DNA from 3 places in the Clostridium sp. ATCC BAA-442 genome. Region 3 is predicted to be linked to each of the others. Evidence: riboswitches for the same ligand, from Rfam matches in the RefSeq annotation. Region 3 holds a riboswitch; each other region holds the start of a gene.
The links. Region 3 has a riboswitch for cobalamin ahead of ACESY8_RS14365 (energy-coupling factor ABC transporter permease). Riboswitches for the same ligand answer to the same signal wherever they lie in the genome.
Positions count from the first base shown of each region.

Region 1 (7,636 bases), on a different contig from region 3:
ATGGCTCTCCATCATGCCACGTAATTCCCTGATCCGTGGCAAAGGTAGCCCGGATGGTGCTGCCCTTGTCCAGAATCTCCCAGGAGGTCATCAGGTTGGGCTGCATCTCGTTATTCTCATCCCGCACCAGCCAGGTTCCGGCGCAGAAGGCATTGTAGTTCATGCGGCCGAAGGAGCCGCTCTCCGAGGCCAGCGTCCGTGGAGTGACCTCCTTGCAGATGCCGATCTTCAGCTCCTCCACCACGCCGGCGGAGGCCGTCCCCTCCGTCTGCGCCGGAGCGCTCTGGGGTACTCCGCTCTCCTCCGGCGTCTGCGCGGAGCAGCCAAATAGCCCCAGCGTCAAGGCCCCGGCCAGGAGCAGGGAAAGCACTTGTTTTTTCATGCGGAAAATACTCCTTTCATATTCAGATGCCGCTTAACGAACGGGGCGCAGGCTATACCAGGTCTCGCAGTTGATCACGCCCCAGCCGGGATAGTTCGTCCACCCCTCGTATTTGTCCGTGCGGTAGGGAAAGTACGCCTTGTCCCAGCAGAGGGCTTCCCCGATGTACTGCTCCGCATTGATCTGCTGAAGGAGCTTGGTTCCCTCAATGTAGGCCTTCTCATCAGACGCCTGCCGCCTGGTCTCATACGCCTCTACAAACTCCGGCAGATCACAGGTGCCCCAATTGCCATCCAGGGTATTGTCAATAAAGTAATAATAGCAGGAGGTCTGAGACGCCATTCCGGAAGTGCAGTAGCAGATAAAGATCTGGTAGGTTCCCTCCTTGCAGAGCTGATCCTCATATTCCTCATTGGTAATGCTCTGCTCGTCCACATGGGCCTTAACCCCAATGGCATCCAGGTTTTGAACCATGACCTCTGCAATCCGCAGGTAGATCTCGCGGCGTGTGCTACTGTTCTGGGGGGAAACCAGAATATCCATGGGGCTGCCGTCCGGCATCTCCCGGTAGCCGTCTCCGTCCACATCCAGGTAGCCGCCTTCATCCAGAGCGGCCTTCGCTGCCTCCAGATTCTGTTCCAGCTTGGGCAGCGTCTCATCATAGCCGAGATTCGGCGGCGCAATGACCCCCACCCCGGGTACCTGGGCATCCTCACCGCCGATGGCGTCGGCCAGCAGCTCGTAGTCCAGGGAAAGCGTGACTGCTTTTCGGAAGTTCAGGTCGTCCGTAGGCCCTTTCCGGAAACCGAACATGATCATATAGCTGCCCGTATTGTCACTCATACCGGGCTCCACGTGCTCCACACCCGTGATGGAGGATGCCATAGTGGCCGGGATGGGACTGGCATAGCTATACATGGCGTCAATTTCGCCATTGCGCAGAGCCATGACCAAAGCATCATTGCTGTCAAAGGACCGGAGTGAAACCTTCTTTACCGTCACCTCGCGGCCCAGATAGGTGTCGCTTACGGCCTCGTAGTAGCTGGTCTGAGCATCCTCGTCCAAGCTGACAAAGCGGTAGGGGCCGCAGCCGATGACAGCATCCTCCCCACGGTAGTCCTTGGGGGCGTCAATGTTCTCCCAAATGTGCTTCGGCTGGACGTAGAAATAGCCAGCCACCAGCTTGAGCCACTGGTAGGCACCGGGTTCCTTCAAAACCACCTTGATGGTGTCCTCGTCCACCTGCTCAGCATGGTCCACATAGGAGCCGTAACTGGATTTGCGCACATTGATGTTATAATCGAAGGTAAACAGCACATCGTCCATGGTCAGGGGCTCCCCATCATGCCAGGTGATGCCCTGGTCCAGCGCCAAGTCACAGGTGATGGTAGTGGAGTCTTCACTGACCGTCCAATCTGCAACAAGGAATGGCTCTACCTCGCCGTTGGGCCCCGTCTGCCAGAAGGGCGCTGTCACAAAGGAGTTATAGCACATCTTTCCAAATGCGCCGCTCTCCACAAAGGTGGTAAAGGTGTCGTTTGCGGCGGTGGTCCCGAGGTGCAGCTCCTCCACCACGCCGGCGGAGGAGCTGCCCGCCGTTTCGGCAGGAGAGCTCTGAGGTGCGCTCTCCGCCGCCGGCTGCGCAGAGCAGCCGAACAGGCTCAGCGCCAGCGCGCCGGCTAAAAACAGGGAAAGGGCTTGCTTTTTCATTTGAAAACCGCTCCTTTCATACCGCGTCTATTAGACTGCGGGCCGGGTGGAGAACCAGGTCTTGTAGTTGATCACGCCCCAGCCGGGGAAATTGGTCCAGCCCTCATAGTGGTCGGTACGGTAGGGGAAGTAGGCCTTGTCCCAGCACAGAGCCAGTCCCACCACCTGTTCATCGGCAAGCGCTTGCAGCTCCTTCATGGCGGCGTTGTACGCCTCGTAGCTGCCGGCGGTCTTCTTGGCCTCATAGGCGGCGACAAACTCCGGGAGCAGGCAGGTGCCCCAGCGGTTGTTGTCGTTATCCCCGATCATGTACATGAAGGCGGTGTCATACATGGCCACGCCGGGAGAGGTATAGCCGATGTAGAGCTCATAGGTGCCCTGCTTGCGGACCTCGGTGGCGTGGTCGGAGTTGCGCACGCTCTCCTCGTCCATGGTAGTCTGCACGCCCACGGCCTCCAGATTGGTCTTGAGCACTTCGGCGATGCGCAGATAGAGGGCCTGACGGGTCTTGTTGTACTGGGGAGTAATGAGGACATTCAGCTCGCTGCTGTCGGGCATATCCCGCCAGCCGTCGCCGTCAGCATCCACATAACCGCCCTCATCCAGCAGGGCGTTGGCTTCGTCCACGTCCTGAGCCAGCTCGGGCAGCGAGCCGTCAAAGCCCTTATTGGGGGGCGCCACGATACCGGCGTGGGGGATCTGGCCGTCCTCCCCTCCGATGGTGACGCGGAGCAGCTCGTAGTCCAACGCGGCCCGCACGGCCTTGCGGAAGATCAGGTCGTCGGTGGGCTGCTCGTTGAAGCCGAACACCAGTTGATAGTTGCCGGGGTTGTCGCTCATGCCGGGATCCAGCCCCTCCACTCCGGTGATGGAGTCCACCATGGTGGCGTTCAGGGAGTTGGAGTAGTCGTACATGGCGTCCACCTCCCCGCTGCGCAGGGCCATCACCAGGGCGTCGTGGCTGTCGTAGGTGCGCACGGTCAGCTTGCGCACGGTCAGCTCCTGTCCCATGTAGGTATCCGACACCGCCTCTAGGGTCATGCTCTGGGCCTCCTCGTCCACGCCTGTGAGCTTGTAGGGGCCGCAGCCGATAGCGGCGTCCTCGCCGGTGTACTCGGCGTATTCGCCCTCCACCTTGGACCACACATGCTCCGGCCGAAGGGTGACGAAGTTAGCCATGCTGTTGAGCATGGTGAAGGCCTTGCCGTCGGTCAGCGTCAGGGTGGCCGTGGTCTCATTCACCGCCTCCACCCCTGTCAGGCCGCTGCAATAGCTGGACTTGCGGTCGATCAGATATTGGAAGGTAAACACCACGTCATCCATGGTCACAGGTTCACCGTCGTGCCAGGTGAGGCCCTGATCTGTGGCAAAGGTGGCGGTAATGGTATTCAAGTCGCCGCTCAGCTCCCAGCCCGTCATGAAAAAGGGCTGAACCTTGCCATTCTCATCGGTGACTACAAAGGGAGCGGTGACCACCGCGTTGTAGTTGAGCTTGCCGAAGATACCGTTTTCCGTCATAACGTTGGCGCCGTCAATGGCGGCGGTGGTACCGATGCGCAGTTCCTCCACATAGGCAACGGAGGACTTGCCGCTCTCCACCGCTTCCGGCGGGCCGCTTTGGGTGGAAGCCGCCGGGTTCTGTCCCGCGCAGCCGGCTGCGGTCAGCGCAAGAGCGCTGGCCAGCAGAAGGGATGCCAGTCGTTTCATACATGTTCCTTCTTTCCTTCTCTTAAATTTCTATTCAAAACAGGGACGGTCCCCTGCTTTGGTCTTATAATGAAAGAGCATTCCTGTTTTGTCGTTAGAAAACAGGAATGCTCTTTGTCCTGGATATGCAAAAAGGGCACCGCCGTCCCCAGCGATGCCCAGTTAATGCCCCAATGACCGCGATATCCACCGCGGCAGCATCCAATTCTCCCTCGCCGAAAGAATAGAATCCGATAGACATGGCAGGTCTTCTGACTCCAGATCATCCGGCTTCGCTCACCTTCCCGGTTTCCCAGTGGTATTAAGCGGGCCGTCCCTGTTACAGCAGCGGGAGCTGTCGCAGACTTGCACTGCGTTCCCTTTTCAATACAAACGTATCACCATATCCTGCTATATGAAATTATGGATTCAGTATACACCGCCGTCCAAGGCCTGTCAATATGTGTCTAACTGCGCCGAATGCTCTCCACTTACGGAGCCTAGCGGCAACAGGCACATTCCATTCCCACCGGCTCACCGCCGCATCTGCTCTTCGCCGCCTGTAACGGGCGAACCAATCAAGTATAAGAAATCTCGCGTTGAGAGCAGTCACAGGAGATCACCCCCCTTTTCTTTCCGGCCGGGCTGTGCTATAATTCCTTCATATACGTTTTCAGCAAGTGGCCAGACTCCGTCTGGTTAGAGGGAATCGGGTGCAACTCCCGAGCGATCCGGTCACTGTAAGCGGGGAGCGGGCTGCAGATCGCCATTGCATGTTTCACATGTGAGAAGGCGCAGCACGTGACGAGCCGCAAGCCAGGAAACCTGCTTGCTGAATTTGTGGGGACGCTTCCGGTGAAAGCTGCTCCACAGGCCGCCGGCCCTGCCGGTGCGCCTGTCTGCAAGCCGGCTCCGCGTCAGAATACGCGGGGCCGGCGATTTTGCTTTCTCCGGGCAGAGAGGAGAAATGCGCATGCGACAGCCTTTTTTTGAAGATCTGATGACCGCGATGTACCCCTCCGGCCTGCTGCACACCTTTGGTGTAAACGGGAAGATCTCCGGCAGCGTGGGGGCGGTGGGGGAAATGCAGGAGGTGCTTCCGCTCCTCCACAGCCCGCGGGGCTGTGGGTTTCACTACCGCTATTCCGCCCGGCGTCGGCACCAGCCCTTTTACAGCGTGCTGACCTCCAATCTGGAGGAGCGGGACATCATCTGCGGCGGGGAGGAGAAGCTCCGCCAGGCCATACGGGACGCCTGGAGCCGCTACCGCCCCGGGCTCATCATGGTGATCCCCTCCCCGATCAGCGACATTCTGAACGAAGATGTGCGCTCCGTATGCGCCGAGCTGCGGCGGGAGGGTATTTCGGTAGTGGGCGTCCAGTCGGAGCTCTTCTCCCACCGGGACAAAAACTACACCCGGAACCGTCTGAAAGAGCTGGCCCACCAGACCATCACCGGCGACAACCGGCTGGAGATGGAGCTAAAGGGCTGCGGCTTCACCGAGGCGCTCTACGCCCTGGTGGAGCAGGTGATGGAGCCGTCCGCTCAGATCCCGCACAGCATCAACATCGAGACGGTGGGCTGGGGGAGCGAGGGAAAGGCCGCCCTGCGGGAGCTGGAGGTCTTTTTGAACGGCTGCGGGATTCAGGTGAACACGTGGATCCCCAGCGCCCCCCTCTCCTCTCTGGTACACGCCCCGGCCGCGGAACTGAATCTGGTCAAGCGGGTTCGCTGGGCCAGACGCATGCGGGAGAAATTCGGAACCGCATACCTTCACATCGGCGGCGCGGGACGCTACGCCGGACTGGATGGAATCTGCACCTTTTACCGGGACATTGGACAGGCCCTCCGCATGGAGGCGGCGGTGGAGCCCGTCGTCCTGGCGGCGCGGGCCCAGGCCCTGGAGGAGACGGCGGAGGCCCGCCGCCGCCTGGGGCAGGCCCGGGCGGTTCTCGTCAGCCGCAGCATCCAGCAGGCTCCCTTCGAGCTCAAATCCTATGTGCGGGACTATGGCCTGTCGGTCTCCCATCTCTGTGTCATCCTGACCCCGGAGAGCCGTAAAAACCTGAATGTCACCCCCGCGCTGGAGGACAGCCTGCTGGCCCGGGTACGGGAGGCCGCCGCCCTCTACAGCCCGGAGACACAGCTCCTCCTGAACCCGGCAGAGGAGACGCTGCGCGGAATCTTCGCAGAGGCGGATGTGGTGGTGGGCACCGGCGACTTCACCTTGGAGGGGATGGGCGCGCCGCTGATCCCCGCGGTCAACGAAACCACCTCCCTCTCCTTTCCCTCCTATGTCCGCACGGTGCGTAGGATGTGCCGCCGCCTGGAGCACGGGACGGAGCGCAGCAGTCTTCTGCTGGGGAAAATGCCCTTCCAAAGCCGCCATTACCCACTGTACTGTAATCAGTCTAATCTGGCCGCCAAGGAAATGTGGTCCAGAATGTGGCTCAATCGAAAGGGGGATTCCGTATGAGGCCGGCCAGCGGCTGCAAGCTCTTTGGAGCCTATCAGGCTTTGGGTGGAATTCAGGACGGCATTGTTCTGCTCCACTCCGTGGTGGGCTGCAATTTTGGCTCCATGTCCCTCCACGTTGCCCAGGATATGCGGGATATCCGGCAGACCTGCACCGTCATCAGCGACAGCGACGTGGTGTTCAGCGGCGAGGCTTCTCTGGAGCGGGCCGTCCGCTCCGCGCTGGAGCTCTTCCAACCGTCCGTCCTGTTTGTGGTCAGCGGCTGTGTGAGTGAGATGATTGGGGACGATATCCCCGCCGTCTTAGCCCGCATCCCCCATGAGGCGCCGCTGCTCCATGTGGAGGCGGCAGGCTTCCGTGGGGATGCGGCTCGCGGGCTGGAGGCTGGATGGCTGGCACTGCTCCCGCTGATGAAGCCCCCGGTCCCCCGGCCTTATCCCCGGCCCTATCCCCGTTCTGATCCCCGTCCCCTGGTTAATCTGATCGGGCTCGGGATGGATGACCCCCACGCCGCCGACGATGTTGAGGCCCTCCGGGCTATGCTCGCCCCCCAGGCCGCACTAGGCGCCGTGCTCTCCCGCTGTACGCTGGAGGAAGTGCGCCGCGCACCCTATGCCGATGTGAACCTGGTGCTCCGTGGAAAGGGGCGTGAGCTGGCGCAAGCCATGAAGGAGTACTTCGGCATACCGTGGGAGGAACTTGATTACCCCTATGGCGCCGCCGGCGCGGACGATCTCTGGAGTCGGCTGGAGCGCCGCTTCGGTCTGGATTATCATCAGGCCCGGGCGGAGCTGGACCGTCAGATTGCAGAGGGAGCTGGAAAAGCCTACCGCTATTTACAGGCCCTCTACGGCATGCCGGCTGCGATCCTCGCCTCGGGGCCGCGGGCCGACGGTCTGCGGCGCTTTCTGGAGCAGGAGCTGGGGATGGAGGTGGTGTGCTTTGCCCGCCGGGAGGAGCTCTCCGACCAGGAGGACTTCTACCGGGAGCTGCGCGGCTCCGAGGCGGCGCTTCTGTTTGGCTCCTCCTTTGAGCAGGACGGTGCCGACGAGCTGGAAATTCCGCTGATCCGCGTGGATTACCCGGTGTTTGATGAGGTCTGTCTGACCCCCCGCCCCCACCTGGGCGGGCTGGGAACCCTCCATCTTCTGGAGGACATCTTCCGCGGCATCATGAACGGCCGCATCTTGAAAGGGGCGCTCTATCAGTGAAACGCATCTGCGTCTATGGAAAAGGGGGCATCGGGAAGTCCACCGCCGTGTCCAACCTGGCGGCGGCCATGGCCCAGGCCGGGAAACGGGTGGCGGTAGTGGGCTGCGACCCCAAGGCGGACTCCACCCGGGGCCTGATGGGGCGGCGCATCCCCACCGTTCTCGACCAGC
Region 1 is NZ_CAXSQB010000008.1:36,983-44,618, reverse strand. It holds gene ACESY8_RS05370 (ABC transporter substrate-binding protein) at 1-382, opposite strand, end outside; gene ACESY8_RS05365 (ABC transporter substrate-binding protein) at 416-2,092, opposite strand; gene ACESY8_RS05360 (ABC transporter substrate-binding protein) at 2,123-3,799, opposite strand; cobalamin riboswitch at 4,024-4,199, opposite strand; cobalamin riboswitch at 4,440-4,625, shown strand; gene ACESY8_RS05355 (nitrogenase component 1) at 4,752-6,254, shown strand; gene ACESY8_RS05350 (nitrogenase component 1) at 6,251-7,465, shown strand; gene ACESY8_RS05345 (nucleotide-binding protein) at 7,462-7,636, shown strand, end outside.
Region 1: another riboswitch for cobalamin. It lies ahead of ACESY8_RS05360 (ABC transporter substrate-binding protein); the one in region 3 lies ahead of ACESY8_RS14365 (energy-coupling factor ABC transporter permease).

Region 2 (7,636 bases), on a different contig from region 3:
ATCGCCCATCACCACGATAGAGCTCTGAACCGGGAAGCCGGAGGCCACAGTACTCAAACTCCCAGTTCCCAGATCCAGGCACTGGACGCCGCCTTCACTAAAGCCGGAGTAGTAGCCCACATAGATGCGGTCGCCCACCTTGGTGGGGGTGGAGGTGGAGGTGGCGCCCAGTTTGATGTGCCACTCGACCGTCAGCCCGTCATCATAGGAGCAGCACCACAGGTAGCCGCCCTGGGTGGTGAAGTACAGGTAGCCGTCATCCAGCATGACGGTGGAGCGCACATTGCCCGCGTCGCTGGCCACATCGGTCAGATCCAGCACGCCGCCGGTTGTGTCAAAATCCGCGATGCTCCGCCAGTACAGCAGGCCATTGTCGCTGCCGAAGTAGACGTTGGTGCCGTCGCTCACCGCGCCGGCCCAGTAGAAGCCGTAGCTGTCGGGGGTGAAGGTCTTCACCGAGTAGTCGGAGAGCTTGACCTGATAGTAGGTTCCCGCGCGGCTGCCGCCGGGCCAGGTGCCGAAGTACAGGTAGGTCCCGTCGGTGGTGATGGGGGTGTTGATCTGGCCATTGATGCCGGTCAGGACATTCGTCACAGTGGGTTTGTTCTGATCCAGGCCGGTAAGAGCCATAACCTTGCTGCCGGTACCGGTAAGCCACTCACCGCCCTCGTAGTCGTCATACTGGCTGATGGTACCCACATAGAGGGTATCGTCCGACGCGTCGTCGGGGGTACCCTTGTCGTCCAGATAGGGGGTAGACAGTTGGAAGCCGCTCTTGGCGTTCAGAGAGGTTCCCTCCGTGCCATAGGGATCGGTAGTCCAGACGATGCTGCTGCCGCCATTTTCCGCGCACCTGATCTTGGCTACCAGCGCGCCGCTGGCTCCATAGCCATCGTAGAGAACGTAAGCATAGGTAGTCCCGTTCACCGTCTGCATTACAGGCACGTTGTCCACGCCATCCCAGCCGGAGCCGGTACACTTAAGTTGGATGTAGCTGTTCAGGCCGGAAGCATCCGGCGTGGTAGGAGCCTCCGTCACCACCGCGTTGTGATTGTTGCTGCCGCCGTAGACGTTCCAAGACGCGAACGCGCTGGTGGACAGCATGCCCGCGGCCATCGCCAGAGACAGGCACACGGACAGAACCTTTTTGCCGTTTTTCATCTTTTGCATGGCTTTTTCTCCTTCAAAATTAAACTTCCTTTGCTCGACCGCCGCACGAGCAGGATTCCCCGTGCGGCATGCACACGGACTCAGCAGCCATAGGCGTGCATGCTCCCATGGCCGCAATCAAAAGACATTTCCCAACCACCCGACCTTTCCAGTTCGCATAAAATTCCCATGTTACTTATCGTCACGGCCTGTCCGGCCTGTGAACGCGCCCTTACGCAAGCACCGGACCCCGTTCCTGCGCTCCCGTCCGCCCCGACGCAGACCGCGTTGTTCGGCCCTTGGCGCGCTCCTCTCCCCGCGCGCTTCCCCAGGCCGGTATCCCCTTCCGATGCCGCTATTCAGTTGTCGGCCGCGCTTCGGCCATTTGAAACGGGCGAAGGCCCGCTGGATTCCTAAAGGAGGCTCGTCATAGGGGTAGCCCCCTATGACGGAAGAAGGGGATCCCCTTCTTCATCAGGATTACTCGCTGCTGTTCTGTTGCTCTGTGTATGCCCGCTCTCTCGCCTGACAGCGGAGCTCCTCCTTGAAGATCTGCCGCTTGGGGAGGGGCTTCTGCTTCTTCGGCGGGACCAGCCCCGCCGCCGTGACCACATTCTTCCAGCAGCCAAAGCGAACCGCGATAAAGTGGCCTCCGATGATCTCCCCGGCGTTGGGCGTCATTCCAAGCCGTGCCGCCTCACCCCGGACATAGTCCAGCAGCTCTTCGTCGCTGGCGTCACCGTGCGTCTGGGCAAACTGAACATTTCGCTGACGAAGCGCTTCCTTGGTGCGCCCAATGAGTTTTTTGCTGAGCTTCTGATCACCGGTGAAATACTTGCCGCTCACAAAACAGCCTCCTGACTTGTGGCACAATCCGGCTGCCCCGCAGACCTCTTGGGGCAATAGAAACAAAAAGACGGACGCATACCGATACGTCCGTCTTTCCCCCGAGCGTGCGAATAAAAAGCGGACGCAAAATATGCGTCCGCTTTTGCACCCATTTCGGGTAGAAGGGGGCACTTATCCCATGCCCTCCTCACATTTGGCATTTATCTCAGAGCAGCCCCAAGGAATTGGGGGTAAGCTCCTAGTAGGTCTTCTGACTGATGTGTCCCGACGGGCCTAAAGCCCGCCTGCGCATATCCGCCGCCTTCCCAGCTAAGCCATTACGACCGCCAGTGACCTGCTTTCGCAGAAAACGGATACACTCCACAATCACAGCTATTGAATTGCACGTCCCCGCAGCTTTCGCCGCGGCTCCTGCTGCAAAACATGTCCAGGAATTTCACCTGATTCCCTTGTTCAGAAACAAGGATGCGTGTCCGGTCCCTGACGGGAACCGGGTCGCGCATTTGCCACAAAAGCCGGATTCATATTAAATTTTACGGGAAGGTGCATGCCGCTCTGCCCATGCGGGACTCAGGAACCATTCCCTTCAAAGAACTATCTTTTGTAAAACTTGTACTTTACAAATGGCTTTCTTTTGAGTTCATTATACAACTTTTTTCTTGAAATGCAAGGGGCAAACACAAAAATTTTCCAAACGCTATTTAACTTATCTCGACCAAGGAGGCAAAAATAAATTCGGCCTGTGGCCGTCATGGAGTTGGCTCCTTTTCGTGGACTTACTTACAAATAGAGATGGCGCCTGTTCCTATTGCGATTTTTGTCGAAAAGTGTTATAATTTTGGTAATATTTTCATCTGTAAACTTGCAGCTCGCTTTTGGGGGCGCCGAATTAAACTCCTAATCATGCAATCACGGACACCATAATAGGATCAGGTCTTGAATAGCGGGCTTCTAAACATCTGCTGGTTTGGTCGTCGCACACATGACCACGGTTTCCTGTCCGTGCATTTAAGGGGGGGGGATTTTTTACAATATTTTCAAAAGAGTAATCATACCGAACATTGCATCGTTTTGAGATAGAGAGATATGAAACGAGAATACATTCAGAAAAACGTATATGAAGCAGTACAGGAGCGCTTTGATTTTTTGTTCCGCGAGTTTGAGAACATCTACGTTTCGTTCAGCGGCGGTAAGGACAGTGGGCTTCTTCTGAACCTCCTGCTGGATTTTAAGCGCACTTATTACCCACAGCGGACGGTCGGCGTCTTTCATCAGGATTTTGAGGCGCAATATACAGTGACGACGGAATATGTCACAAAAACATTTGAGCGTTTGGAGTCTGAGGTCGATCCCTACTGGGTATGTCTGCCTATGGCTACCCGAACTGCCCTGTCCAGCTATGAGATGTTTTGGTATCCCTGGGATGACAGGCATCCTGAACTGTGGGTGCGTCCCATGCCCAGCTATTCCTATGTCATCAATATGGATAAGCCGTTCGATCATTACCGCTACCGGATGCACCAGGAGGACCTTGCTAAGCAGTTTGGGCGTTTTTATAAGGAACGCCATGGCGGGGGACGCACTGTTTGTCTGTTGGGATTGCGGGCAGATGAATCGTTGCAGAGGTACAGCGGATTTGTCAATAAGAAACATGGCTATAAGGGAGAATGTTGGATCTCCAAGCAGTTCAAGGATGTGTGGTGCGCTTCTCCCCTTTATGACTGGTCTAACAGGGATGTGTGGGTCGCGATTTCCCGGTTTGGCTATGAATATAATCGACTCTATGATCTGTATTATCAGGCGGGGCTCAAGATCGACCAGATGCGGGTGGCCTCTCCGTTCAATGATTACTCCAAGGATGCGCTGAATTTATACCGGGTGATTGATCCGGAGATTTGGACCAGGCTGGTCGGCCGGGTGCGGGGGGCCAACTTTGGTGCGATCTATGGTCGGACCAAAGCCATGGGCTATCGCAGCATCACTCTGCCAGAGGGGCATACCTGGCAGTCCTACACAAAGTTCCTGCTGGATACGCTGCCCAAGCGGCTTCAAAACAATTATGTAAAAAAATTCAAGACCTCGATTCAGTTCTGGCACGAAACGGGCGGCGGGCTCTCTGAGGAAGTCATTCGTGAGTTAGAGGAACATGGATATCAGATTCAACGAAACGGTGTATCCAACTATACACTAGATAAAAAATCCCGCGTGGTCTTTCTTGGACCGATTCCGGATCATACGGATGATATTAAGAGTACCAAAGACATTCCAAGCTGGAAACGGATGTGCTATTGTATTTTGAAAAATGACCACACCTGTCGCTTTATGGGTTTCGGCCTGACCCGGCAAGAGCAGAAGCGGGTCGATCTATTTAAGCGGAAGTATAGGGGGATCATAAATGACAAGTGAACCGTTTCGCAGTCCGGCCTATCGTATTATTGCTGTGCCGTTTGAAAAGATCATCCCCAATACATATAATCCAAACAGTGTAGCGCCTCCGGAGATGAAACTACTCTACCTCAGTATTCTGGAGGACGGATATACCCAGCCAATCGTTTGCTATTACTCTGCCAAACAGGATCTATATGCCATTGTAGATGGCTTCCACCGCTGGCGCGTAATGAAGGAACACCGGGATATCTATGAACGGGAGCAGGGAATGCTTCCAGTGGCAGTGATCGACAAGCCTCTCTCCAACCGTATGGCAAGTACCATACGGCACAACCGTGCCAGAGGATCCCATAATGTGGATCTGATGAGCAATATAATCAAGGAACTGCATGAGCTTGGGCGGTCCGACGCCTGGATCGCCAAGCATTTGGGGATGGACAAGGATGAAGTCCTACGACTCAAACAGATCACCGGCTTGGCCGCGCTGTTTCGAGATGTAAAATTTGGACAGGCATGGCGTCCGGTCGAGGAGGATGAATAGAAAATTGCTTTTATGGTGCCCATATAGCGTAAGCGTCATACAACAGTACTTCAGGCTGGTGTTATGAACAAAAAGGGTTTATTCTGTAATTGGCTAAGAGTAACAAGCAAAGAGATAAACTGGGAGGCAGAGGGCTTAGAAATCATTGTAAAACCGGATAATATCTAGAGTCCACACGCATTTCATTAGCTTTCCAGTCCGCGAAAAACATTACACTAACCAAAAGAGATGTACGCCGTCCGGCTCAGGCCGGACGGCGCATTTTTCATACGGGTTCTCCCAGTCTTCCGCCCTCCAGAGGGCGGATCGCCGTACAGAAGCGCTCACATAGAGCGCGGTCGTGAGAGATAAACAGGTAGCCCACCTCCCGCTCCTGCTGAATTTCCTGCAGCAAGTGGATCATCTGCGCCTGAGAAATCACATCCAGCATGGAGGTCGGCTCATCCAGAACCAGAAAAGAGGGGTCCATCAGCATCGCACGGGCCAAGGCAAGCCGTTGGAGCTCCCCTCCGCTGAGCTCCGCCGGAAAGCGGTCCAGGTGTTCCTCATAAATGCCGTAGCGCTCCAGATAATCGCACAGTCCCTGCCGGGTATAAGGCAGATGGAACAGGCGGTAAGGCTCCCGCATACTGTCGATCAGCCGCAGCTTGGGATTGAACGTCACCTCCGGATGCTGAAACAGGATTTGAATCCGCCTTCGGGCGGGCCCCCGGAGGGGATAGGACAACCTCTGCCCGTCCAGCCTCACCTCTCCGGCGGTGGCTGGATAGATTCCTGCCAGGATCTGGCCGATGGTGGACTTGCCGCTGCCGCTGTCACCGAAAATGGCCAGCGTCTCTCCCCGGTCGATGGTAAAGGAGATCTCCTCCACCACCATGGGGCCGCGGGGGCGGTATCGCTTGGACAGGCCCTGCACCTCAATCAGCATACTTCCAGCACCTCACCTTCCGCTTCCCCACCGTCATCAGCGGCGGCGCCTTCCGGCAGCGCTCCGAGCGCCATGGGCACCGGCCGTAAAAGTGGCAGACGCTCTGGGCGTCAACGTCCTGCCGGGGCGGCGCAAAGCCCATATTGGCGCGCAGGCCGTTCTCCGGCAAAGCCTCCAGCATGGCCCTGGAGTAGGGGTGCAGGGGCTCGGCAAAAAAGGAGGGGCTGTCGCCGCTCTCGATCTGCTGGGAGGCGTACATAACCACCACCCGGGAGGAGATGGCGTGTGCAAAACGGAGATCGTGGGTGACGCAGAGCAGGGTGCGCTCCCCCAGCCGTTGGAAGGCATCCTCCACCAAGGCGATGCGCCGGCGGTCCAGCCCCTTGGTAGGTTCATCCGCCAGAACCAGATCCGCCCCGGCGGCGATCCCCATGGCGATCAGTACCCGCTGGCGCATACCGCCGGAGAGCTGAAAAGGATAGCTGCGGCACAGAGCCGCGCCATGCTCCAGCCCAAAGGACTCCAACAGCGCGGCCGCCTGAACCAGCGCTTCTCTCCGGGTACAGGGCTGATGCTTTCGAATGGCCTCGCAAAGCTGGCGGCCCACGGTATAGAGTGGATTGAGCCCATTCCCGCTTCCCTGCGGAATATAGGCGATCTCTTTTCCCCGGATCTGGTTGAACTCCCGCTCCCGGCAGCCCAACAACTCGCGGCCGTTGAGGCGGATAGAGCCGGTGACCCGGGCTGAGGCGGGTAGCAGCCCCAGTGCGGCCAACAGCAGGACGCTCTTTCCGCTGCCCGTTTCCCCCACCACCGCCAGACGGTCGCCGTCGCCTACCGTAAATGTCGTATCGCTCACCGCCTCAGGGTTGTCACCGAAGCGGATGGAAACCCCCTCAATTTCCAGCATTGGCTTCCTCCTTTCTGCCTCTTCCCCGCGCAGGGCCCTCACCGTAATAGCTCAGCAGCATAAACCCAAGCACGGAGACCGAGATGCACAGGATGGGCGGCACATACCACCAATAGGAGCCGTTGATGATTCCGTTGCGGAAAAAGGCATAATGGAGGATGCCGCCCCAGCTCTTCTGGCCGATTACACCCAGACCCAGAAAGCTGAGGCTGGCCTCGGTAAGCATGGCGCTGCCCACCGACAGGACGGCACGGATGAACACGATTTCTCCCAGGTTGGGCAGAATATGCCGTATCATGATATAGGGGCCGCTGGCTCCCATGGTGCGCTCAATCTGTATAAAAGGCAGAGCCTTGAGCTGCTGCACCCGGCTGCGGATGATGCGGGCCGTAGAGGTCCAGGCGGTGATGCAGATGGCCAGGATGATGTTCCACACGCTGGCATCCAGAAAGGCCACCAGAATGATGGTCAGAGGCAGAGAGGGCAGCGCCATGGCCACGTTGGTCACCTGCATGATGATCTGGTCCGTCCATCCGCCTAAATAGCCGGAGAGGATCCCCAGGGCTGTGCCCACTACTGTCACCGCCAAAGCCGAGACTACGCCAATGAGCAGGGAGATGCGGGTACCGTAAATCAGCTCGCTGAGGATATCCTGCCCAATGTCGTTGGTCCCCAGGGGGTGCTCCGCGGAGGGGCGCAGGTAGGGTACGCCCAGCTCGTAGGGATCGTGAGGGGCGAGCACCGGCGCCAGCAGGGCCACCAGCAGCACCACGCTCAGAATGACCAATCCCGCCAGCACCCGGCCGTTTAATTTCTTACGCATGGCGGTCCTCCTCCCTCAGCCGGGGATCAATGAGCATATTCAGCACGT
Region 2 is NZ_CAXSQB010000008.1:46,924-54,559, reverse strand. It holds gene ACESY8_RS05410 (PQQ-binding-like beta-propeller repeat protein) at 1-1,170, opposite strand, end outside; gene ACESY8_RS05405 (homing endonuclease associated repeat-containing protein) at 1,630-1,995, opposite strand; cobalamin riboswitch at 2,222-2,497, opposite strand; gene ACESY8_RS05400 (phosphoadenosine phosphosulfate reductase) at 3,085-4,404, shown strand; gene ACESY8_RS05395 (IbrB-like domain-containing protein) at 4,394-4,927, shown strand; gene ACESY8_RS05390 (ABC transporter ATP-binding protein) at 5,193-5,855, opposite strand; gene ACESY8_RS05385 (ABC transporter ATP-binding protein) at 5,845-6,765, opposite strand; gene ACESY8_RS05380 (ABC transporter permease) at 6,752-7,588, opposite strand; gene ACESY8_RS05375 (ABC transporter permease) at 7,581-7,636, opposite strand, start outside.
Region 2: another riboswitch for cobalamin. It lies ahead of ACESY8_RS05405 (homing endonuclease associated repeat-containing protein); the one in region 3 lies ahead of ACESY8_RS14365 (energy-coupling factor ABC transporter permease).

Region 3 (7,636 bases):
CCGATCCGCCTTCCGCCACGCCCGGAGAAACACCATGGAGGCCAGGGTGCCCAGGGAGGACAGGGAGCGGCGCAGCCCCTGATAGCCCAGCCGGGACTCCTGGGCCAGGCGGATGCGGGAGGCGGTCTCGGTCAGGACAAAGATAAAGCGGTAGATCAGTTCCATCAGCTCCACCATCAGGTGGGGCACGTGCAGCCGCTCCAGCGCCATGGTCACATCGGTCATCGGGGTGTTCAGCGCCAGGAAGTACATGGCTCCCACCGCCCCCAGTGCCTTGCAGAACAGCCGCCCGGCCCGGAGCAGCGCCGCCCCGTCAAAGCCCCACAGCCGCTCCCCCACCGGCACGGCCAGCAGCACCGGCGCGCCCTGGGGGTAGCTGTTGATCAGGATCGTCACGCATCCGACGGCCAGGAAGGCCATCGGGATGCACAGAAAGCGCAGGAAGACGCGGGGGCTGAGTCCGCCCAGGGCGGTAACCAGCCCCCACATCCCCAGCAGGGTGACCAGGCCGACCGTTACGCTGTCGCAGAGCAGGCAGAGCACCAGCGCCGAGCCGGTCAGAAGCAGCTTCGGCATGGGGGAGATTCGCCGCAGCCGCGATTGATAGGCGTAGCGGTCGGTTCCCATCAGCCCTGATCCCTCTTTTCCGGCTTTTTGGTGATGCGGCCCAGGACGAAGCCCACCACGCCCGCGCCGATGGCGGCCTGGAGGGCGAAGAGGAGGGACTCCACCTCGCCGCTGGCCGGCTCCAGAATCGGCTCAAACCAGGGCTCATAGTCGGGCTGAAGCTCCAGGATCACTTCTTCCGCCTGGCCGTCCGCGCCGCCGAACTCGGCGTTGGGCAGCAGCCACAGCGGCAGCGCCGCCAGCAGCACCACCAGCACGATCAGGATCAGATTTTTCTGCCATACCTTCATTCCGGTTCCCTCCTTACAGCACGCACAGGGCGTGGAGCTCTTCCCGGCTGTACTTCTCCAGCACATTGAACACCACCACGGTCAGCAGGCCCTCGGCGATGGCCAGAGGGATCTGCGTGACGGCGAACACCATCAGGAATTTCCCAATGCCGCCGTTGACCACCCCCAGCTGCACCGAGGTCACCACATAGGTGAACAGGTCGCCCAGCGCGGCCGCGGCGAAGACCGCCACCGCCGCCGGGGCGTTTGCCTTGCGCAGCAGCTTGTAGACCGCCCAGGACACGATGGGGCCGGCGATGGCCATGGAAAAGGTGTTGGCCCCCAGGGTGGTCAGGCCGCCGTGGGCCAGCAGCAGAGCCTGGAACAGCAGGACGATCAGCCCCAGCACCGCCATGGTCATGGGCCCGAACAGGATGGCGCCCAGCCCCACGCCGGTGGGGTGGGAGCAGGAGCCGGTTATGGAGGGGATTTTCAGCGCGGAGAGCACAAAGGCAAACGCTCCGCACATGGCCAGCAGGATTTTGGCCTTGGGGGCCTGGGCGATCTTCTTCTGGATGGAGAGGAAGCCCGCCACCACAAAGGGGACGCATACCACGCCCCAGCCGGCGGCCCAGCCCACCGGCAGGTAGCCCTCGGCAATGTGCATGGCCGAGGCGCTCATGGTGAGCACGCCCAGCAGGCCGACGAGCACCGCTGCCGTGCGCAGAAGCCGTGTGTTTCGTTGATTCATCATGTGTTTCATCCTTTCCTATCGCTCGTAGGTGGCTGTGAATTCGGAGCCGGCACGGTTTTCCGGCTTGAGCGTCTCCGCCGCTGCGCGCCTTCCCGGGTCGCCCCAGTGGCCCGTGCGCACCGGCTGTTCTCTTACGGCAGCGGGACTGCGCGGGATTTGCACCCGTCTTCCCGTTTCCGGCCCCCGGATCTATATCAACAGGCTTCCGCCTGGAGCTGTTCCGCCTGCCTGGCGTGCTCCACAAACAGCGCCCGCACCGCCGGGTACTCCCCCAGGCCGGTGAGCACGCAGGCCGTCTCGTAGCCCTCGGCCTCCAGACGCCGCCGCCAGGAGTCCTCCTCATCCCCCGCCAGATCGTTCTTGGCGTGATCCCCCGCCACGGTCATCAGGGGGCGCAGCTCCACCCTCCGCACCTGGGGGCGCTCCTTTAGCCGGCGCAGGGCCTCCCCGAAGCCAGGGTAGCCCTCCACCGTGCCGATCACCACGTCCTTCCGACCCAGATCGTGGAAGGTGTACTCCATCAGGGCATAGGCCGAATTGGCCTGGTGCTCCGAGCCGTGGCCCATGTAGAGCACGGCGGTGTCCGCCCGCTGGGCTGGCAGCGCCTCCATCAGGGCGCGGCCCAGGGCCGCGTAGTCCTCCGCCGCCGTTAGCAGGGGGCGGCCGAAGGCCATGCGGGCAAAGCGGGCGCGGTACGGCTCCGCCTGGGTCAGCAGCTTGTGGTACTCCTCCCCGTTCATCACGTGGGTGGGCTGCACCACCACGTCGGTACAGCCCCCGGCCAGCAGGCGCTCCAGCGCCTGGGGCACGTTGTCGATGTGGGTGCCCTCCCCCGCCAGCTTGCGGAGGATCATGCCGCTGGTAAAGGCCCGGCGCACCGCCCGCTCCGGGAAGGCCGCGGCCAGCTCGGCCTCAATGGCCGCGATGTTTTTCTCCAGGGTGTCCCGGTGGCTGGTGCCGAAGGACACCGCCAGAACCGCTCTCTCTGTCATCGTGCGTCCCTCCCGTTATTCCCGCGCGTTGTTGCTGGCCTGATAGAGCATGGCGTTGCAGATGGCGGCGGCCACGTTGCTGCCGCCCTTCCGCCCCCGGGCCACGATGTGGGGCACGTCCAGGGTGAGCAGCAGCTCCTTGCTCTCCACCACGTTCACGAAGCCCACCGGCACGCCGATGACCAGGGCGGGCCTGAGCTCCCCCGCGTCGATCAGCTCGCAGGCCCGCACCAGGGCGGTGGGGGCGTTGCCGATGGCCAGCACCAGCGGCCCCTCCAGCCGGGCGGCCCGCTCCATGGACACGGTGGCCCGGGTCTCCCCCCGGGCCTTGGCCTCGGCGGCCACGTCCGGGTCGGACATGAAGCACACCGCCCGGCCGCCGAATTTCTCCAGCACCCGCTTGTTCACCCCGGAGAAGGCCATCTGGGTGTCGGTGACGATGGTGCAGCCCTGCCGTATGGCCGCGATGCCCGCCTCCACCGCCCCGGCGGAAAAGACCAGATTGTCGGCGTACTCAAAGTCCGCGGTGGTGTGGATCACCCGCTTGACCACGGGCAGCTGCTCCGCCGGGAACACCCGCTCCCCCAGCTCCTGGCCGATGAGCTCCATGCTCCGGGCCTCAATGTCCGCGGGGGCCACCCGCTGCAATTCGATGTGTTTCATGTCTCTATTCCTCCCCGTTGAGAATCCGGTAAATGCGTTTCATATCCAGGCTGGCCCGCAGGCCGGCCGCCAGCTTGTCGTACTGCTGCTGGGCGTACGCCTGCCAGTCCACGCTGGCCGCGCCCGGCTCCAGCCCCTTGGCCGCCAGCAGGGCGTTCACCAGGGCGGCGGCCGCCGCCGCCTTGTCGAAAATGCCGTGGACGTAGCAGCCCCACACGTTGCCCGCGCTGAGGCCGTCGGAGCGCCGCTCCCCGGTCTGGGTGGTGAACTCCGCCAGGGGGGCCGCCCCGCTCTCGGTGCGGCCCATGTGGATCTCGTAGCCCTCGAAGGCCACGCCGGCCAGGGCGCGGAAGAGCCCCTCCGGGGCGCGGAAGGCCCCCGTCACCCGGGTGCGGGTCTTTTCCCCCTGGAACACCGTGTCGGCGGGAAGCAGGCCCAGGCCCCGGAGGGAGCCGCCCCCCTCCACCCCGTCGGGGTCGGAGACGGTATTCCCCAGCATCTGATAGCCGCCGCAGATGCCGATCACCGCTCCGCCGGCCGAGGCGTGCTTGAGCACGGCGGTCTCCATGCCGCTCTCCCGCAGCCAGCGCAGATCGTCCATGGTGTTCTTGGTGCCGGGGAGGATCACCAGATCGGGGCGCCCCAGCTCCCGGGGATTGCGGACGTAGCGGAGGGTGACCTCCTCCATCCGCTCCAGGGGGTTGAAGTCGGTGAAGTTGGACAGGCGGGGCAGGCGCACCACCGCAATGTCCACCAGGCCCACCCTTCCCCCTCCGCTCAGGCGGTGGGAGAGGGAGTCCTCGTCGTCCACATCCACGTCCATCATGGGGACAACTCCCAGCACCGGCTTGCCGGAGAGGGCCTCCAGCTGCCCCAGACCGGGGCGGAGGATATCCACATCCCCCCGGAATTTGTTGATAATCAGGCCCTTGATCCTCGCCTGCTCGTCCGGCTCCAGCAGCTTCACCGTGCCGTAGAGGGAGGCGAACACGCCCCCCCGGTCGATGTCGCCGCACAGGAGCACCGGGGCGTTAGCCCGGCGGGCCATGCCCATGTTCACAATGTCGTCCTGCCGTAGGTTGATCTCCGCCGGGCTGCCCGCCCCCTCGATGACGATAATGTCGTACTCCGCCGCCAGGGACTCGTAGGCCGCCATCACCTCGGGGATGAGACTCTTGCGATAGCGGAAGTACTCCCCCGCCGCCATGGTGCCCCGGGGCACGCCGTTGACGATCACCTGGGAGCCCACGTGGCTGGTGGGCTTGAGCAGGATGGGGTTCATCCGCACGTCGGGGGCCACCCCCGCCGCCTCGGCCTGCACCACCTGGGCCCGGCCCATCTCGAAGCCGTCGGGGGTGATGGCGGAGTTAAGGGCCATATTCTGGGATTTGAAAGGGGCAACCTTATAGCCGTCCTGGGCAAAGATGCGGCACAGCCCCGCCGCCAGCAGGGACTTGCCCGCGTTGGAGGCGGTTCCCTGGATCATAATCGCGTTGGCCATCACAACACTTCCTTTAAGGCGGCCAGCAGCCGCCGGTTTTGTTCCGCCTGTCCCACACACACCCGGTACCAGTCGTTCCCCAGGCCGTGGTAGTTGGCGCAGGAGCGGATGAGCACGCCCCGCATGAGCATCCGCTCCTTCAAATCGGCCGCGCCCGCCGCCCGGAACAGCAGGTAGTTAACCTGTCCAGGCACCACCTCCAGCCCCAGGGCGGTCAGGCCGTCCGACAGGGCGGGGCGCTCCGACGCCAGCAGGGTCCGGGCCTTCTCCGGCCAGTCGGGGCACTGCTCCAGGGCGGCCAGCCCCGCCGCCTGGGCGGGGGTGGAGACGCTCCAGGGCGGGCCGGCGGCGGCCATCCGCTCCAGAAGTCCGCCGTTGGCGGAGAGGGCGTAGCCCAGCCGCAGGCCCGCCATGGCGTAGCTCTTGGTGAAGGCCCGCAGGAGCAGCAGGTTGGGGTGCTCCGCCAGACAGGGGGCCAGCCCCGGCCCCGCCCCGTCGGAGAGGGGCAAAAAGCACTCGTCCACCGCCAGCACCGCCCCCACGGCCCGGCATTGCTCCGCCGCCGCCCGCAGCAGCGCCCCGTCCACCAGCCGCCCGGTGGGGTTGTTGGGGGTGCAGAGGAAGACCAGCTCCACCCCCGGCGCGATGACGTCCAGCAGCCCGCCGTCCACGTCAAAGCGGTTCTCCCGGCGCAGGGGGTGGCGCGTCACGGCGCACCCAGCCGCCGTCAGCGCCTCCTCGTACTCGGAGAAGGCCGGGGCGGTGACCAGCGCCCGCCGGGGCCGCAGGGCGTAGGCCAGCCGGAAGATCAGCTCCGCCGCCCCGCCGCCGCAGAGCACCTGCTCCGGCGCCACCCCGTCGTGGGCGGCGATGGCCGCCCGGAGCGGGGGCGGCCGCGGCGGCCGCCTGCACCGCCGGGGGCATCCCCAGGGGGTTCAGGTTGGCCGAGCAGTCCAGCACGTCGCCGCCGAAGCGGGCCCGCGCCGTGAGCACGTCGCCGCCGTGGGTATATGGGGTCATGGTGATTCCCTTCTCTCTGGTCAGGATGGTGGACGGGTGGGGCGGCGGGCCGGTGTTACGGGAACAGCAGAATCAGCAGGGGCACGCCGCAGAAGAGCAGCAGGGCAAAAAAGGCGGTGGCGTAGAGAATCCGGCCCGCCCGCAGGATGTCCAGGGCCTCCACCGGCCGCTGATCGTCGCCGATGGTGGGTTTATCCACCAGCTGGCCGAAGTAGTAGTTGGGCCCCGCCAGCTGGAGCTGGAGCGCTCCGGCGCAGGCCGCCTCGGTGTGGGCGGAGTTGGGGGACTTGTGCCTCTTCCGGTCCCGCCGGAAGATCCGCCAGGCGTTCTTCCCGTCGTAACCCGCCGCCGCGCCGCCCAGGCACATGAGCACCCCGGCGATGCGGGCGGGGAGAAAGTTGAGCGCGTCGTCCAGCCGCGCCGCCGCCCGGCCGAAGTAGAGATAGCGGTCATTTTTGTAGCCCACCATGGAGTCCATGGTGTTGACCGCCTTGTAGAGCATACCCAGGGGCGCGCCGCCCAGGGCCAGGAAGATGAGGGGGGCGATCACCCCGTCGGAGGCGTTCTCCGCCACGGTCTCCACCGCCGCCTTGGCCACGCCGGCCTCGTCCAGCCGCTCGGTGTCCCGCCCCACAATCATGGACACGGCGTGCCGCGCGCCGGGCAGGTCTCCGGCCTTGAGGGCCTCGTACACCTTGTCGCTCTCGTCCCGCAGGGACTTGGCGGCCAGCAGCTGATAGCACAGCAGCGCCTCCGCCGCGAAAGCCAGCCAGGGGCTGAGCAGGCCGCACCCCCACAGCAACAGGGCGGTGAGGCCGGTTGGAATGGCGATGGTGAGCGCCACCAGCGCCGCGCCGCCGGCCAGCTCGCCGCCGGGGGACTTGGGAAAGAGCCGCCGCAGAAGCTTCTCCAGGGCGGCGATCAGCACACCGACGGCCCGCACCGGGTGGGGCGCCCAGTGGGGATCCCCCAGCAGGAGATCCAGGCAGAAGCCGGTCAGCAGGGCCAGCAGGTGGGATACCCCCCAGCTCATAGCCCCTTCTCCCCCCTGTACTCCTCCAGAATGGTCAGCTCCAGGGTGTCCGGATTCAGCTCCGCCCGGAAGCCGCCGCAGTTGGGACACATCCAGCCGTAGTAGTCCCGCTCCGGCCGGCCGTACTTGGCCAGCAGGGCCATGAGGGCCCCGCCGTGGGACACCACGCCCACCCGGCCAAAGCCCCGGCGGGCGGCGTCGGCCGCCGTCTTTTCCAGGCCGATGGACACCCGGTCGGTGACCTGCTGGGCGCTCTCCCCCACCGGCATGGCGGCAAAGTTGGGCCTGTCCCCCATGCCCAGCCACGCCTGATAGAGGGGGTCGTCCTTCAGCTCCTCGTGGTTCTTGCCCTCAAAGGGGCCGAAATCGCTCTCCCGCAGCTCATCCACCACCGTCATCTCCACGCCGGGCCACAGCAGCTCGGCGGTGCGGCGGCAGCGCTGGAGGGGGCTGCGGTAGATGTGCTCTACCGCCGGCAGGGTGGCGCCCACCCGCCGGGCCAGCTCCTCCCCCTGGGGGAGCAGCGGCACGTCCAGCGTGCCGATAAAGCGCCGTTCCAGGTTGCCCTGGGTGGTACCGTGGCGCATCAGAATCAGTTCCATGGGCCTTCTCCTTTCAATACCATGGGCAGGCCGCAGAAGATGCGCTCCACCCGCTCTGCCCGCTCCGCCAGGCGGCAGCAAAGCCGTCCCACCGCCTCCCGGTGCGCTCGCTGGGCCGGCTCCACCGGCACCACGCCGCAGCCCACCTCGTCGCAGATCAAAATCACGTCCGGGT
Region 3 is NZ_CAXSQB010000038.1:3,332-10,967, reverse strand. It holds gene cbiQ (cobalt ECF transporter T component CbiQ) at 1-627, opposite strand, end outside; gene ACESY8_RS14370 (energy-coupling factor ABC transporter substrate-binding protein) at 627-917, opposite strand; gene ACESY8_RS14365 (energy-coupling factor ABC transporter permease) at 931-1,650, opposite strand; cobalamin riboswitch at 1,682-1,853, opposite strand; gene ACESY8_RS14360 (sirohydrochlorin cobaltochelatase) at 1,845-2,642, opposite strand; gene ACESY8_RS14355 (precorrin-8X methylmutase) at 2,658-3,305, opposite strand; gene ACESY8_RS14350 (cobyric acid synthase) at 3,310-4,806, opposite strand; gene ACESY8_RS14345 (pyridoxal phosphate-dependent aminotransferase) at 4,806-5,660, opposite strand; gene cbiB (adenosylcobinamide-phosphate synthase CbiB) at 5,882-6,859, opposite strand; gene ACESY8_RS14335 (histidine phosphatase family protein) at 6,856-7,461, opposite strand; gene ACESY8_RS14330 (bifunctional adenosylcobinamide kinase/adenosylcobinamide-phosphate guanylyltransferase) at 7,452-7,636, opposite strand, start outside.